Regions from separate parts of the Mesorhizobium sp. B2-2-4 genome, predicted to be linked through region 3. Evidence: predicted binding sites of a transcription regulator. Region 3 holds the regulator's gene; each other region holds the start of a gene.

Region 1 (5,526 bases), on a different contig from region 3:
AGCGCGCAGCAGGGCCACGCCACCGCCGGCAACGATGCCTTCTTCTACGGCCGCGCGGGTCGCGTTGAGGGCGTCATCGACGCGGTCCTTCTTTTCCTTCACCTCCACTTCGGTCGCACCGCCGACGCGGATAACGGCAACACCGCCGGCGAGCTTGGCCAGACGCTCCTGCAGCTTCTCCTTGTCGTAGTCCGAGGTGGTCTCCTCGATCTGCTGCTTGATCTGGGCAACGCGGCCCTGGATCTCGGCCTTCTTGCCGGCGCCGTCGACGATGGTGGTGTTCTCCTTCGAGATCGACACCTTCTTGGCGCGGCCGAGCATGTTGAGGCCGACATTCTCGAGCTTGATGCCGAGGTCTTCGGAGATGACCTGGCCACCGGTGAGGATGGCGATGTCTTCCAGCATGGCCTTGCGGCGATCACCGAAGCCCGGAGCCTTGACGGCAGCGATCTTCAGGCCACCGCGCAGCTTGTTGACGACCAGCGTGGCCAAGGCCTCGCCTTCGACGTCTTCCGAGATGATGAGCAGCGGCTTGGAGGTCTGCACGACCGCTTCCAGGACCGGCAGCATGGCCTGCAGATTGGAGAGCTTCTTCTCGTGGAGCAGGATGTAGGCGTCCTCGAGATCGGCAACCATCTTATCGGGGTTGGTGACGAAGTAGGGCGAGAGATAGCCGCGGTCGAACTGCATGCCTTCGACGACTTCCAGCTCGGTCTCGGCGGTCTTGGCTTCCTCGACGGTGATGACGCCTTCGTTGCCGACCTTCTGCATCGCTTCCGCGATCATCTTGCCGACCGACTCGTCGCCATTGGCCGAGATGGTGCCGACCTGGGCGACTTCCTCGGAGGTCTTGATCTTCTTGGCGGCCTTGCCGAGAGCTGCGACCACTTCGGTCACGGCCAGGTCGATGCCGCGCTTCAGGTCCATCGGGTTCATGCCGGCGGCAACCGCCTTGTGGCCTTCCTGGACGATCGACTGCGCCAGAACGGTCGCGGTCGTGGTGCCGTCGCCGGCGATGTCGTTGGTCTTCGAAGCCACTTCGCGCACCATCTGCGCGCCCATGTTCTCGAACTTGTCCTCAAGTTCGATTTCCTTGGCGACGGTGACGCCGTCCTTGGTGATGCGCGGTGCGCCGAACGACTTGTCGATGACGACGTTGCGGCCCTTGGGGCCGAGCGTGACCTTCACCGCGTCGGCGAGGATGTTGACGCCGCGCAGCATGCGCTCACGGGCGTCGCGGGAGAATTTTACGTCTTTGGCAGCCATGTTCAACTCCTGGCAGGGGCTCGGATCGAGCCCGAAGATTCAAGATTCAGTTGATGGAAAGGCCGATATTCAGCCGATGATGCCCATAATGTCGGATTCCTTCATGATCAGAAGGTCTTCGCCATTGAGCTTGACTTCGGTGCCCGACCACTTGCCGAACAGGATGCGGTCGCCAGCCTTGACGTCCAGGGGCACGAGCTTGCCAGCTTCGTCGCGGGCGCCGGAGCCGACGGCGATGATCTCGCCTTCCTGCGGCTTTTCCTTCGCCGTGTCGGGGATGATGATCCCGCCGGCGGTCTTGGATTCGGATTCGACCCGGCGTACGACCACGCGGTCATGAAGCGGGCGGAACTTCGACTTTGCCATGTTTTCTTCCTCGATGAGAACGGTGAGAAACAGTTCCTCCGTCCGGCGAAGCCGGACAATCTACAAAGCCCGGCGGTACCGGACCTGTGGTTAGCACTCACCCAGGGCGAGTGCTAACGTGGCGGTGAAATAGGCTGCTGGCTGGCGAGAGTCAAGGCGCGCGCGAGCGGGCAGCGGCGCGAAATTTTGTTTTCCGCGAAAGCCCGCTCGCAGAACGTGCCAGTTGCCGCTGGCCTTTCATGCGAAATGCGCCGGTTCCTCCCGCAATCGACGGCAAAACAAGGCGCGGAGGGGTGCTCTGCCGCTATCGGTCAGAGATCCTGCCGCCCGATACTTCGATACGCAAGACGTGTCGATGTCACGGGAGAGGGGCGCGAAAGCCGCCGCCGAAAACTACAGAAACAATCTCAGCTGCGTATGGATGATGGACCTGTAGTCGTCGATCGTGCGGCGGCCTTCCTTCTCGTCCTGCGTCAGCGCTAGCCGCACGACGCCGCCGGCAAGCTGGAAGATCAGGAACACCACGCGCGCGAAGTCTTCGCGCCGGTCGGGCCGCAGCATCGGAGCGACGTGGTCGCAGAACATCTTGGCCTGGTGCCTTGTCTCAGCAATGTCGAGGTTCTGCAGCGCCTTGTCAGCCTGTATCGCGTTCTGCAGATCCTGGATGGCCGGGTCGTCGGCCACGCGCCGGTAATAGTCCTCGATCATGCGGTCCGCGGCAGCCGTCACGTCCTCAAGCCCACTTATTTCGGCGATGATCTCGCCGAAGCGTGCGCGGCTTTCCTCCGAGAAGCGCTCATAGAGCATCGCCAGGATCGCCGATTTGTTGGGGAAATAATGGTAGACGGTGGCGATCGGTCCGCCCGCCAGTGCGCCCACTTCCTTCATCGTCACCGCGTCGATGCCTTTTTCGCCGATCAGCCGCATGGTCGTCGAAAGGATCGCGTCGATGCGTTCGCGGCTCCGCTCCTGCTTGGGCCTGCGCCTCGGCGCCGTCGCCATCCGCCTTGCTTCCGCCATGCGCCCAATCTCTCGCGAGAGCTTCAAAATTCCCGGTTGACAAGAAACATGATCAAGTATCAGTTTCGTAATGCTGACAAGTTGTCAGCTTTTTTATCGCACTGCAAGGACGTTGGGAGGCGCCTCGTGACTGCGACGCAAGCCGTACAAGCGGAAAATGGCGATTGGCTGGTCGGCAACCCGACCGGCGTCGAGCTCGGCTCCGCATTATGGATCGGCTCGGTCGGGCTGCTGATCCTCGGGCTTCAGCCCGTGCTGCTTGGCGCGCTCTACACCGAGGGCCATGTCAGCGGCGATGAACTGGCGCTGGTCGCCACGGCGGAGATGATCGCGATCGCCATCGGTTCAGCCGTGGTGGCGATGCTGCTTTCCGCGCGCAACATGCGCTGGAAAAGCGCCGTCCTTTTGATCCTGCTGGCCCTGGCGAATGTATGGACCGCCCATGCCGCAAGCGCCAATGCGTTGATCGCCGCCCGCGCCATCGCCGGGCTGGCTGAAGGTGGTCTGGTCGCGATCACCACCGAACTGATCGCCCGTTCGCGACGGGCGGAGCGCATCGGCGGCTATTTCGTGACGCTGCAGACCCTGGCGCAATGTGCGCTCGCTCTGCTTTTGGCACTCTATGTCATTCCCGAGGCGGGGTCGTCCGGCGGCTTCATCGTGCTTGCCGTCGTCTGCGTCGTTTCGCTGGCGGCCGCTTTCACCGTACCCGGTGACTACGCCGACCTGCCGAAAGAGGAGAACCTGGCCAATGTGCTGACGGTTCCGTCGATCACCGCGCTATTGTCGGTCTTCTGCTACTTCATGTTCTTCGGCGCGATCTGGGCCTTCCTGGAACCGCTCGGTGCGCAGTATGGGATTGATAGCTGGACCGTCGGTCTGATCGTCTCGGCCAGCCTGGCGACGCAGGTCCTGGGCGCGATGACGGCGACCGTGTTCGAGGCGCGCATCGATTACCGCATTGCCATTACGGCCATCGGTGCCGTCGCGCTGGTCTCCTCCCTTGTTCTTGCCAGCGCACCTGGCCTGACGACATTCTGGATCGCCGCCTTGGTCATGGGCTTCATCCTGTTGTTCATCGTACCCTATCAGATCCGGCTGGCGATCACGGCCGACGAGACGCGTACCGCCGTGCTGCTGGTGCCGGCTGCACAGCTCTTCGGCCTGGCGATCGGGCCGGTCGCGGCGTCGCTGCTCATCGACGGCAAGGATTTCCGGCCCGTGCCGGAATTCGCCGCGGCAAGCGCGTTTGCCAGCGTGGCCCTGCTTGGCCTGTTCGTGGCCACTATGCGCCGTCGGCGCGTCTGACGGGACGGCTGGATGTCGACGATCACCGCGCGGAACTGGAGCAACTGGTCGGGCTTCGTGCGCGCCGAGCCGAAGCTGGTCGCCACTCCAACCGACGCCGGCGAGCTTGCCGATCTGGTGCGCACGGCACCTGGGCCGCTGCGCGTGGCGGGTGCTGGCCACTCCTTCACGCCGCTGGTGGCATCGCAAGGCTCGATCGTTTCCCTGGAGAAGATCGAGGGGCTGGTCTCGCACGATGTACAAAGCCATCGCGCGCGGGTGCGGGCAGGGACGCGGCTCGGCCCGCTGATGCACATACTGCAAGGCCTGGGCCAGGGCCTGCCCAATATGGGCGACATCGACCGTCAGGCGATCGGCGGGGCGCTGGGCACCGCCACCCATGGTTCCGGGCTGACGCTGGGCGCTTATCACACCCAGTTGGAGACGGTGCAGATCGTGGACGGGCGGGGCGAGTTGCGCGAATTCGATCGGACCCGCGACCAGGATATGATCCATGCGATGGGGGTCGCTCTCGGCGCCTTCGGCATCTTGAGCGAAGTCACGCTGAACAACATCGCGACCTACCGGCTGCGCCGCCGCAAGTGGGTGCTGCCGATCGCCGACATGCTGCGCGATTTCGAGACGATGATGGCCGCGCACCGGTCGGCCGAATTCTACTACATCCCGTTTTCCGGCTACGCGCAGTTTATCGCCAGCGACCTCAGCGACGCGAACCCGACCACCAGGCCTACCGAGCACGACGAGGCCGGCCTGGCGACGCTACGCAAGCTGAGCAGGGCGCTGCGCCGGCTGCCATGGCTGCGCCGCTCCTTGATCCGCGGCGCCGTGAAAAAGGTGCCGGCCGAGGATTATGTGCAGGACTGGCTCAATGTCTATGCCAGCGACCGCCAGACCAAGTTCAACGAGATGGAGTATCATCTGCCTTTCGAGGAGGGGCCGAAGGTGATCACGCAGATCATCGAGCTGACCGAGAAGCACTTTCCAGAAGTCTATTTTCCGATGGAGGTGCGCTCGGTGGCACCCGACATGTTCTGGCTTTCGCCCTTCTACAAGCGTCTGACCTGCTCGATCGCCATTCACCACGATGCCGCCAACGACCCTGAGCCCTTCATGCGGGCGGCCGAGCCGATCTTCCGCAGGCATGGCGGCCGGCCGCATTGGGGCAAGATGCACAGCCTGAAGGCGGCGGATCTCAAAAAGCTCTATCCGCGCTGGGATGATGCGATGGCCGTTCGGCGAGACATCGATCCCGAGAACCGTTTCGTCTCGCCCTACATGGCCGGCCTATTCGGCATCGGCCAATGAGCGGCTATTTCACCACGCTGTCGGATGCGTTGAGGGCGGCCGGCGTCTTTCAGCCTTGTCTGGTGCTCGACCGCGACCGGCTGGACCGCAACATCGACCTGGTGAAGCAGAGACTGGCGCCCGGCCTTGCCGTGCGGCTGGTCGACAAGTCGCTTGCTTGCCTGCCGCTGCTTTCGCACATCGCCGGGGCGCTCGGCACCCATCGATTCATGACGTTTCATCCGCCGATCACAAGGGCCGTGCTCGACGCTTTTCCCGATG
Region 2 (5,526 bases), on a different contig from region 3:
CCGCCAGCGTCGTCGGAGACGAAGGCGACGGCGTCGGGATCGGGCTGGGTGAAGGCATAGATCACCGGAATGCGCAGATTGGACAGGTCGACCGGCAGATGACGGTCGATGCGCTTGCCGGTGGCGATGATGCCGTCGACGCGCTTGTCGAGCATGGCCTCGACATGGAGCTGGCCGAGACGCGGATCCTCCTCGACATTGCACAGGAACACCGAGACGCCGGCGTCGACCAGCGCGTCGGAAATGCCCGACATCAGCGGCAGCGAGAAGCGGCCATAGGTATCGTTGGTGAGCAGGCCGACGGTGAAGGAGCGTCGCCGCAGCAGGCTCTGCGCCAGGCTGTTGGGCCGGAAGCCGAGGCGCTGCGCGGTCTCGCGAATGCGCTCGCGGGTCTCGGCGGTCATGCGGCCCTGGTCGTTGAGCGCCTTCGAGGCGGTGGCGACGCTGACGCCAGCCTCGGCCGCCACGTCACGCAAGGTGACGGGCTTGGGAAAGGCTGGCTGATCGTCCAATGCCATTGCGGCGAAAATCCCGATTGGGAAAAGGTTTTCTCTTACAGGCCGGAATGACCCGGCCAATGGCCGAGCCCGCTCGGAAATGTTTGGAAAAACCTTTTCTCAACCCAAACTAGGCCAGATCCAGAGGCTGTTCAAGAGGAAAAGTGGCTGGTCCTCCGGTGGTGCGAAGTGGCCGCCGGAGGGCGGGCTCACGGGCTCGGCGCCCGGCGAGTTCATCAGGCGAATTCCTGATCGGCAGCCGTCAGTGCTGCCCACGGCGCGAGCCGGCCAAAGCAGCAATCGGCGACATGTCTACAAACGACTCTTCGGTCTTAACGCTTGCGCAAATATTATCGGTTAGTTCGCTAGTCATGGCCTCGTGGCGGAGCGGCTACGCTGGAGACGGCAAATCTCTGAAGCCTCGGTTCGATCCCGAGGCGAGGCCTCCAAAAAATCACATGACGTAGAGCCTGCGTCGGACCATCAAGGGCGATGGGCCTTGCCAGCTTGCATTTGCGGCCTGGGCCGGACAGGTCCTAGTCTTCGTCGTGACGCTGACGTGCCGGCAAGAAGACTGCTACCCAGCCGACTTGCGCGCTTTCAGCATCTGACGATCGGGGTCACGTGGCATGCGGCCGGCGTTAAAGCAGCCTATTTGCATTTGGCATGCAGGGCACTCGCCAAAAGAGTGCTATGGAAGGGCGAGAGCTTGCCCGCTCCGACTTTCCCCGACATTCGAGGCCATTTTCGTGCGTGAACCGTCGCTGTTGCCCGTCTTTGGAAAACTTGGCGCCAAGGGACCCCGTGTCGTCGCGGTGGAACCGGTCCCGTCGGCAGGTATCGCTCCACGGCTGCGGGAGGCCCTGGCCGCCCATGGCGGCATGGTGCTGAAGCTGTCGGTCGTCGCCTGGACGATATCGGTCCTGGGCATGGTCTTCTTCATGTTGCAGGGCTGAGGCAAATGGCCAACCGCTACGCACTGCGCATGGACTTGCCCCAAAGCTGGGCCATCATCGACGTCTTCACCGGCCAGCCCGTCGTCGTCAGGCAAAGGGCGATGGTCGGCATGAGCCCGCGCGACGCCAACGCCATGGTCGATCAGATGAATGTCCGGGACGTCAAGCGCCGGGAGAAGGCGGAGCGTAAATCCTGATCCAGCGCCGTTCGCCTGTCGTCTCAGCGGAAGTCGTCGGCCGTCAGCACATACATGCTCTTGCGCGTGCGGTCATAGGCCTTTGACGCTACGTCCCGGATGACACTGCTCTCGGTGTCGAAGGTGGCGAGATAGCCGGCTTCATTGGCTGCCGTCGCCGGCTGCATCCTCGTCATGGCATCGGCGGCGACCGAGAAGGAAATCTGGAACATGCCGTCATAGCCGACGAACCGGATGCGCTTGCCGGCCTCGTCGTAGCTGCGGCTGCGGTTGGGGAAGGTCAGGCTCATGATTTTGCCTCCGTCGTTTTCTTCACCGCGCGTTTCTTCTTCGGCGTCGGGTTCAGGGCCTCGGCCACGCGGTCGGCTTCTTCCTTGGCCAGCCGCAGTTGCCTCAGCCTTGCCGTCTTGATCTCCCTGGCCCTCGCTTCGGACATATATTCGGCGGTTGCCTTGTTGCGCTCCGCCGTCTTCTTCTGCTTGTCGACAAAGCGCGCTTCAGCTTTTTCCATGATCGTCTGGTTGCCGTCGGCCATCGAGGAAATCTCCCTTGCGTCTGAAATCGTGAAAATGAACTTGTCCGATAAATAGGCACTCTGCCGGGAAAATTCAAATTTTTGAAATATTTGGTCGTTTTCCGACCCGATGAAACCGGGCGCCGAAATAATACTATGATTATTCAATATCCGCTCGGAATAAATTTTGGCACTCCTATCTATCGAGTGCCAAAGAGCCTATAGAAGGGGGCGGCCGCCTATGCCGGCCCCAGAAAGAAGTTCTCATGAAATTTCGGCCACTCCACGACCGCGTCGTCATCCGGCGCGCCGAAGGCGATATCAAATCCAAGGGCGGCATCATCATTCCCGACAATGCCAAGGAAAAGCCGCAGGAAGGCGAAGTGATCGCGGTTGGTCCCGGCGCCCGCGACGAAAACGGCGCACTTGTTCCGCTCGACGTCAAGGCCGGCGACTTGATCCTGTTCGGCAAATGGTCGGGCACGGAGGTCAAGATCGACGGCGAGGATCTTCTGATCATGAAGGAAGCCGACATCATGGGCGTTATCGAAAAGAGCGTCGAAGCCAAGAAGGCCGCCTGACTGAAGCGCCGCGCCTCTGCGCGGTGACGGCTCCACTCCAAATGCGAACTGGATAAAATCATGTCTGCCAAGGAAATCAAATTCTCCACCGATGCGCGCGACCGTATGCTGCGCGGCGTCGAGATCCTCACCAATGCGGTCAAGGTCACGCTCGGCCCCAAGGGCCGCAACGTCATCATCGACAAGGCCTATGGGGCGCCGCGCATCACCAAGGACGGCGTCACCGTCGCCAAGGAAATCGAGCTTGCCGACAAGTTCGAGAACATGGGCGCGCAGATGGTGCGCGAAGTGGCCTCGAAGACCAACGACCTCGCCGGCGACGGCACCACCACTGCCACGGTGCTGGCCGCCTCGATCCTGCGCGAAGGCGCCAAGCTGGTTGCCGCCGGCATGAACCCGATGGACCTCAAGCGCGGCATCGACCAGGCCGTCGCGGCCGTCGTCGTGGAAATCAAGGCGAAGGCCAAGAAGGTCAAATCGTCGGCCGAGATCGCGCAGGTCGGCACAATCGCCGCCAATGGCGATGCCAGCGTCGGCGAGATGATCGCCAAGGCGATGGACAAGGTCGGAAATGACGGCGTCATCACCGTCGAGGAAGCCAAGACCGCGAACACCGAACTCGACGTCGTCGAAGGCATGCAGTTCGACCGCGGCTATCTCTCGCCCTATTTCGTCACCAATGCTGACAAGATGCGCGCGGAGCTGGAAGAGCCCTATATTCTCATCCACGAGAAGAAGCTCGGCAATCTGCAGGCAATGCTGCCGATCCTCGAAGCGGTGGTGCAGAGCGGCAGGCCGCTGCTGATCATCTCCGAGGACGTCGAAGGCGAGGCTCTGGCGACGCTGGTCGTCAACAAGCTGCGCGGCGGCCTCAAGGTCGCGGCCGTCAAGGCGCCGGGCTTCGGCGACCGCCGCAAGGCGATGCTGGAAGACATCGCGGTGCTCACATCCGGCCAGATGATCTCCGAGGATCTCGGTATTAAGCTGGAGAACGTCACCATCGAGATGCTCGGCCGCGCCAAGCGCGTGCTGATCGAAAAGGACACCACCACGATCATCGACGGCGCCGGCACCAAGGCGACCATTCAGGCGCGTGTCGCCCAGATCAAGGGCCAGATCGAGGAAACCACTTCCGACTATGACAAGGTGAAGCTGCAGGAGCGGCTGGCCAAGCTCTCCGGCGGCGTTGCCGTCATCCGCGTCGGCGGCGCCACCGAGTCGGAAGTCAAGGAAAAGAAGGACCGCATCGACGACGCGCTGAACGCCACGCGCGCGGCGGTCGAGGAAGGCATCGTGCCGGGCGGCGGCGTGGCCCTGCTGCGTGCCAGGACGGCGCTTGCCGGCCTGAACGGCGCCAATGCCGATGTCACCGCCGGCATCTCGATCGTGCTCAGGGCACTCGAAGCGCCGCTCCGCCAGATCGCCGAGAATTCGGGCGTTGAAGGCTCCGTTGTCGTCGGCAAGCTCTCCGACAGCAAGGATCACAACCAGGGTTTCGATGCCCAGAACGAGGCGTATGTCGACATGATCAAGGCGGGCATCGTCGATCCGGCGAAAGTGGTGCGCACCGCGTTGCAGGATGCCGGCTCGATCGCCGCGCTTTTGATCACCGCCGAAGCGATGATCTCGGACATTCCGGCCAAGGATGCCGCGCCTGCGGGCGGCGGTGGCGGCATGGGCGGCTACTAGGATTCGGCCGGCTCGCGAAGGTGGTTTCATAAAAGCCGTCTTTCAGACCTGATCCGTATCTCGCCGAACCGGCCTTTGCCGCAGGCGAGACGACTATCGCCGGGGGATTCTCCCCCGGCGCGCAGGCCTCTGGCCCAGGAGATCGATCCATGATCGTGTTCGTGCAGAAGCCACAGACGGTCGTCACGACCGAAACGACAGAGGAAAGCCGCTTCGACCGCATCCGCAGGATTGCCGCCGACAAGCACAAGAAATCCGAGCCCGATCCGGCAATGCCACAAAAGGGCGAACCCAAGCGTCCGATGTAATAGCGGCGCCGCCGCCGCTACATTCCGCTCAACCTCAGCACCACATCGCGCGTCAGCGGCGCAAGTTCGACGGAACTGGTCGAGCCGGGCTCCAGCCAGATGATCTCCTCGATCTCGGGGGCGGCTATCGGCTGGCTGTCGATGGAGAGCCCGAACAATTCCACCTCGACCGTGCTGTCCGGCTCGTTGGCCGAGAACAGGCCGAGCCGGGAGGTGGTGGCGAGGTCGACCGCCAATCCGAGTTCCTCGCGCAATTCACGCACCAGAGCATCGAGCGGGGACTCGCGCGGCTCGATCTTGCCGCCGGGCTGCATGAAGGCGCTGGTGCCGCGCTTGCGCACCAGAAGCAGCCGGCCCGACGCATCCGCGATGACGCCGGGAGCGACCCTTATCTTGCGGCTTTCGTGGCGGGTAGGATTCACGGTAGACTGTTCCGGTGGCCGTTCGGTGCAGGGCGCCTGCGGAAACGGAACCGCGATTCTCAGTTCGGAGACAAGCCATGTTCGCAGCCAAGGCCATCGACACTTCGGACAAGGCCGCGTTCTACCGCGATCTTGCCGCGCAACTGGAGGCGCTGCTCGAGGGCGAGGGCGACTCGATCGCCAATGCCGCCAACACCGCGGCGCTGATCTTCCAGATGGTGCCCGATCTCAACTGGGCGGGCTTCTATTTCCTGGCCTCGGACGAGGAATTGGTGCTGGGTCCGTTCCAGGGCAAGCCGGCCTGCGTGCGCATTGCCGTAGGCAAGGGCGTATGCGGCACGGCGGTCGAACTCGGCACCTCG
Region 3 (5,526 bases):
ACCGGCACGCCTTCCAGCCGGGCGACGAGGCGGGCATTGGCGACCGAATCCTCGTTCGAGACCGTGACGATTTCGTCATAGATGGTGGTGTCGAGGATTTTTGGCGCGAAGCCGGCGCCGATGCCCTGGATCTTGTGCGGGCCAGGCTGGCCGCCCGACAGCACCGGCGAGGTTTCCGGTTCGACCGCGACGACATGCAGCGAAGGCTTGCGCTTCTTCAGCACCTGGCCGACGCCGGTGATGGTGCCGCCGGTGCCGATGCCGGAGACGATGATGTCGACCTCGCCATGGGTGTCGTTCCAGATCTCCTCGGCAGTCGTCGTGCGATGGATCTCGGGATTGGCCGGGTTCTCGAACTGCTGCGGGATGATGGCGTTGGGGATGGTGGCCGCCAGTTCGTCGGCCTTGGCGATGGCGCCCTTCATGCCTTTCGGCCCTTCGGTCAGCACCAGTTCGGCGCCGAGCAGCGCCAGCATCTTGCGGCGCTCGACCGACATGGTCTCGGGCATGGTGAGGATCAGCTTGTAGCCCTTGGCGGCGGCAGCGAAGGCAAGCGCTATGCCGGTATTGCCCGAAGTCGGCTCGATCAGCGTCGTCTTGCCGGGAGCGATCTTGCCCGATGCCTCGAGCGCCTCGATCATCGCCACGCCGATACGGTCCTTGACCGAGGCGATCGGGTTGAAGAATTCGAGCTTGGCAAGGAGATGGGCAACGATGCCCTTCTCCTTGGCGAATTTGTCGAGCCGCACCAGTGGCGTGTCGCCGATCGTATCGGTGATGGAATTGTAGATGCGGCCACGGCCGGGAACACGAGCGGAGGCGGCGAACTTGTTCATTGGTTTGGCTCCCAGAATGTCAGGCGGATGGAACTGATCTCAGACGGATGGCCGCCAAGATAGGCCTTCCACGGACGCAAGATAGACCGTCGCCCGAAAATATCCGAGTGGGGCCCGTGTCTAAAACGCCTCGGCCTCGGAAAAGCGTTCCCGCAAAAGCCAGTCCGGCGGAATGCCTTGGCAAAAATGGCCCTATTGGCGGGCGGCGATCGCCGCCGCCGCGCCGACCATGAAACCGGCCGCGGTGCGGTTCAGCGCCTTCAGGGCGCGCGGCGAGCGCAGGAACCAGCGCGCCTTGGCCGCCAGCGCCAGATAAGGCACCAGCACCACGAACAGGACGAGGACGGTGAGTGCGGCGAGGATGCCGTAATCGGCCAGCGTGATGGTCTTGAGGTCGACGATGGTCGGCGTGATGGCGAGATAGAAGATCATCGTCTTCGGATTGCCGAGCGTCACCGTCAGGCCGGCGAGGAAGCTCGACGCTAGCCCGCCCTTGCCTTTCCTGGCCTCGACCGTCTCGGGCGTGATGCCGGCGGTCCAGAAGCGCCAGCCGAGGAAGGCGAGATAGGCGACGCCGGCCCATTTGACGGCGAGGAACACCAGGCCGAAGGTCTGCGCGACAAAGGCAAGCCCAAGCACCACGGCGGTGAGATAAAGGAGGTCGCCGAGCATCAGGCCGAAGGACATGGCCAGCGACGAGCGGAAGCCGGAACCGAGCGCGCGCGCCACAAGCGCGGTGATGCCGGGGCCGGGAATGGCCGCGGCCAAGCCGAGGGCGGCGCTGTAGGCGAGAAAGCCGGTGAGGGTCATGGATCGAGCCTTGCGTCCGCGAAACTGCTGGGACGGCGCCTTGTCGCACAGAGTTTCGCGGGCGGGAATTGCCTGGAGCCGGATTTGGTTGCACCAGGCATGCCCCGTGCTCGAGGCCTCCCAGCGGATCAGGACCGGCCGTCGCCGTAGGTCACGCGCCAGATGGTGCCGTTGCCGTCCTCGGTGACGATCAGCGCGCCGTCGCTCGCCACCGCCACGCCGACCGGCCGGCCCCAGACCTCGCCGCCGGAGGTGACGAAGCCGGTCATGAAATCCTCATATTCGCCGGTCGGCTTGCCGTCCTTGAACTTGAGCCGCACCACCTTGTAGCCAGTCCTGTTGCCGCGATTCCACGAACCGTGCAGGGCGACGAAGGCGTCGCCCCTGTATTCGGCCGGAAAACCGGATCCTGCGCGGACATTCCTGCCGTCGTAGAAGGCGATGTTGAGCGGCGCCGAATGCGCCTGCATCAGAATGTCGGGGACGGTGACCTTGCCGGCAAGGTCGGGACGCGCGCCCTTGTGGCGCGGATCCTCATTGTCGCCGATATAGTACCAGGGCCAGCCGTAGAAGGCGCCTTCCTTCACTTCGGTCGCATATTCGAACGGCACGTTGTCGCCGAGCGCGTCGCGCTCGTTGACCACGCACCACAGCGCGCCCGCCGCCGGCTGGATGGCCATGCCCGAACAGTTGCGCAGGCCGGTGGCGACGATGCGCCCATTCCTACCGTCCGGGTCGAAAGCCCTGACGTCGGCGCGGCCTTCCTCCGCGCCCCAGGTGGCGCCGAGCGGCTTCGACCTGGCCCAGGCGTCGAGCCCGCCCCGCGGTTTCCTTGCCATGTCCTGGGCGGCGTTCGAGCCGGAGCCGACCGAGAGATACAGCGTCTTGCCGTCCGGCGAGAAGGCGATGTCGCGGGTCCAGTGATGAGTGGCCGGAATATCGCGGACGATGGTTTCCGGCTCGCCGGAGGCCTCCAGGTCGCCATCGCGGTAGGGAAAGCGCACGATGCTGTCGCTGTTGGCGACATAGACCCATTGCGGGTTGTCCCCAGGCGGGTAGAAGGCGATGCCGTAGGGCTGGTTGAGATTGCGGGCGAAGATGCCGTCCCTGACAGGTTTCGCGCTGCCCTCGCCGAGACGGTAGACGCGGATCTGGTTGGCCTCGCTGTCGGCGACGAACAGGTCGCCATTGGGCGCGACGCGCACGACGCGCGGATTGTCGATGCCCGAAGCGATCAGTTCCGCCGAAAAGCCCGCCGGCAGCCGCGGCTCGGCGCCTTGCGGCCTTTGCACCGGACCGGCGCCGTTCGAGGCGGATCTGGTGACATAGGGCCTGGGCTGGTCTTGCGGGCTGATCAACCGGCGCACGCCCGGCGCATCGGCCCGCCAGTCACCGAATGCGGCCGCGCCCTTCAGCACCGGCTCTTCCTGCTGGGCCAATGCCGTCGCGGCGAAGAGCAAGGCAGCAGCGATTACCACGGCGCCGGCAAGTCGGATCATCCCAGTCTCCAGCTTCTCGCTTCTTCATGCATGTCGTTGTCCCAAGACCGAAGTCACATGCATCAAGGGAACGGGCGGGCTCGGCAGTCGTTCCGGACGACACGGGGAGTTGAAGGAATTCGGGTCAGCTATCCGCGTCGAGATCGAGATCGGCGTCGAGGTTCTTTTCCAGTTCGACGAGATCGGCCGGCAGCGGCATGCCCATGGCGCGGATTTCGCGCAGCTTCTCGCGCAATTGCTCCTGCACTTCGCGCACATCCTCAGGCTGGTTGACCATCTCCTCCAGCAGCAGGCTGATCTGGGCCTTGAACGATTCCAGCGCCATCTTTTCTCTCCTCGGCCGTCTGGATCGATCCCAGCTCTCAGCGCAGCATGCGCGATATCAGCTGCGCCGTATAGTCGACCATCGGGACAATGCGGGCATAGTTGAGCCGGGTCGGGCCGATGACGCCGAGCGCGCCGACGACGCGGGCGTCCTTGTCGCGGTAGGGTGCCACGACCAGCGACGAGCCGGAGAGCGAGAAAAGCTTATTTTCCGAGCCGATGAAGATGCGCACGCCCGGTCCCGCCTCGGCGAGGTCGAGCAGCTGGATCAGCCCGTCCTGCGTCTCCATGTCCTCGAACAGGTGGCGCAGGAGTTCGATGTCGGCCTGGGCGGTGACGTTTTCGAGCAGATTGGCGCGGCCGCGCACGATCAGGCGCGCCGGCAGGCCGCTTTCCGCGCCGGCCCACACCGCCAGCCCTTTCTCCACCAGGTCCTGCGACAGCGTGTCGAGCGCTGCCCTTGTCTCTTCCTTGATACGCTCGACCTCCGCCCGCGCCTCGGCCAGCGTACGGCCGCGAATATGGGCGTTGAGAAAATTCGAGGCCTCGTGCAATTGCGAGACGGTGATGCCGGCCGGCAGATCGATGACCCGGTTCTCGACGTCGCCGTTCTGCGACACCATCACGGTCAGCGCCTTGGTGGGCTCGAGCTGGATGAACTCGATGTGCTTGAGCGCCACCTCGTTCTTGGCGGCCAGCACCAGGCCGGCGCCGCGCGACATGCCCGACAGCATCTGGCTGGCCTCGGTCAGCATGTGTTCCAGCGTGGCGCCCGAGCCGGAGGCGCGCACCTGCGCCTCGATGCTGCGCCGCTCCTCGTCGGAGAGGTCGCCCAATTCCATGAAGGCGTCGACGAAGAAGCGCAGGCCGGCCTGCGTCGGCAGGCGACCGGCCGAGATGTGCGGCGCGTAGATCAGGCCGAGATGTTCGAGATCGCTCATCACGTTGCGGATGGTGGCGGGCGACAGCGAGGACGGCAGGATGCGCGACAGGCTGCGCGATCCCACGGGCTCGCCGTCCCTCAGATAGGAATCGACGATACGCCGGAAGATGTCGCGCGAACGCATGTCGAGCGCCTGAAGTGCGGGCGCCTGAAGTGCCGGCGCGTGAAGAGCGAGCGACTGCGAAGCGGGATCGACTGCCTTGGTCATTGCGGCCATAACCTCCGGTTCAAGGATATAGACTTCGCGGCGCTGCGCGCAACCCGGTGTCGCGTTGCGCGATCAGCCGGTGTCGCACTTGCGATCACCCCGGTGTCGTGTTGCGCGATCGCCCCGGTGTCGCCGCGTTTGCGGCCGCCGGTCCATTTTCCTTTACGCCGTGCCCCGCATGCGTCTAAAAGCCGGCCAAGATTCAAAAAAGCTGACAAGAAAGCAGGCCGAATGCGCCCCTCCAAACGCCAGTTCGACGAAATGCGCGCCATCTCCTTCGAGCGCGGCGTCTCCAAACATGCCGAAGGCTCGTGCCTGGTGAAGTTCGGCGACACGCATGTCTTGTGCACGGCAAGCCTGGAGGAAAAGGTGCCGGGCTGGATGCGCAATTCCGGGAAAGGCTGGGTGACGGCCGAATACGGCATGCTGCCGCGCTCGACAGGCGAGCGCATGCGCCGCGAGGCCTCCGCCGGCAAGCAGGGCGGGCGCACGCTGGAGATCCAGCGGCTGATCGGCCGCTCGCTGCGCGCCGTGGTCGACCTGCAGGCGCTGGGCGAGCAGCAGATCACCGTCGACTGCGACGTCATCCAGGCCGATGGCGGCACCCGCACCGCCTCCATCACCGGCGGCTGGGTGGCGCTCTACGATTGCCTGCGCTGGATGGAAGCGCGGCAGATGGTGAGCGTCGCCAAGGTGCTGAAGGACCATGTCGCGGCGATTTCCTGCGGCATCCATGACGGCCAGCCGGTCATCGACCTCGACTATCTCGAGGATTCCTCCGCCGGCACCGACGCCAATTTCGTCATGACCGGCAAGGGCGGCATCGTCGAGATCCAGGGCACGGCCGAGGGCGAGCCCTTTTCGGAAGGGCAGTTCGCCGAGCTGATGGGCCTGGCCAAGAAAGGC

What was found. Region 3 encodes HrcA, which represses chaperone genes, less so after heat shock. Its sites were predicted from a motif close to GTTAGCACTCNCNNNNNGNGAGTGCTAAC; they were not measured.
Region 1: the regulator HrcA is predicted to act here: its motif matches at 1,722-1,750, upstream of groES (co-chaperone GroES).
Region 2: the regulator HrcA is predicted to act here: its motif matches at 2,351-2,379, upstream of FJ959_RS14495 (co-chaperone GroES).

Annotation. Positions count from the first base shown of each region.
Region 1 covers NZ_VFWB01000007.1:6,166-11,691, forward strand. Annotated here, with positions in the region: gene groL (chaperonin GroEL) at 1-1,266, opposite strand, end outside; gene groES (co-chaperone GroES) at 1,336-1,632, opposite strand; gene FJ959_RS18625 (TetR/AcrR family transcriptional regulator) at 2,026-2,652, opposite strand; gene FJ959_RS18630 (MFS transporter) at 2,779-3,960, shown strand; gene FJ959_RS18635 (D-arabinono-1,4-lactone oxidase) at 3,973-5,265, shown strand; gene FJ959_RS18640 (alanine racemase) at 5,262-5,526, shown strand, end outside.
Region 2 covers NZ_VFWB01000005.1:212,281-217,806, forward strand. Annotated here, with positions in the region: gene FJ959_RS14470 (LacI family DNA-binding transcriptional regulator) at 1-518, opposite strand, end outside; gene FJ959_RS14475 (hypothetical protein) at 1,247-1,453, shown strand; gene FJ959_RS14480 (hypothetical protein) at 1,459-1,650, shown strand; gene FJ959_RS14485 (DUF1488 domain-containing protein) at 1,674-1,940, opposite strand; gene FJ959_RS14490 (hypothetical protein) at 1,937-2,185, opposite strand; gene FJ959_RS14495 (co-chaperone GroES) at 2,431-2,745, shown strand; gene groL (chaperonin GroEL) at 2,806-4,434, shown strand; gene FJ959_RS31785 (hypothetical protein) at 4,584-4,742, shown strand; gene FJ959_RS14505 (NUDIX domain-containing protein) at 4,760-5,164, opposite strand; gene FJ959_RS14510 (GAF domain-containing protein) at 5,242-5,526, shown strand, end outside.
Region 3 covers NZ_VFWB01000001.1:624,276-629,801, reverse strand. Annotated here, with positions in the region: gene cysK (cysteine synthase A) at 1-836, opposite strand, end outside; gene FJ959_RS03290 (LysE family translocator) at 1,029-1,646, opposite strand; gene FJ959_RS03285 (sorbosone dehydrogenase family protein) at 1,775-3,145, opposite strand; gene FJ959_RS03280 (hypothetical protein) at 3,270-3,470, opposite strand; gene hrcA (heat-inducible transcriptional repressor HrcA) at 3,508-4,620, opposite strand; gene rph (ribonuclease PH) at 4,852-5,526, shown strand, end outside.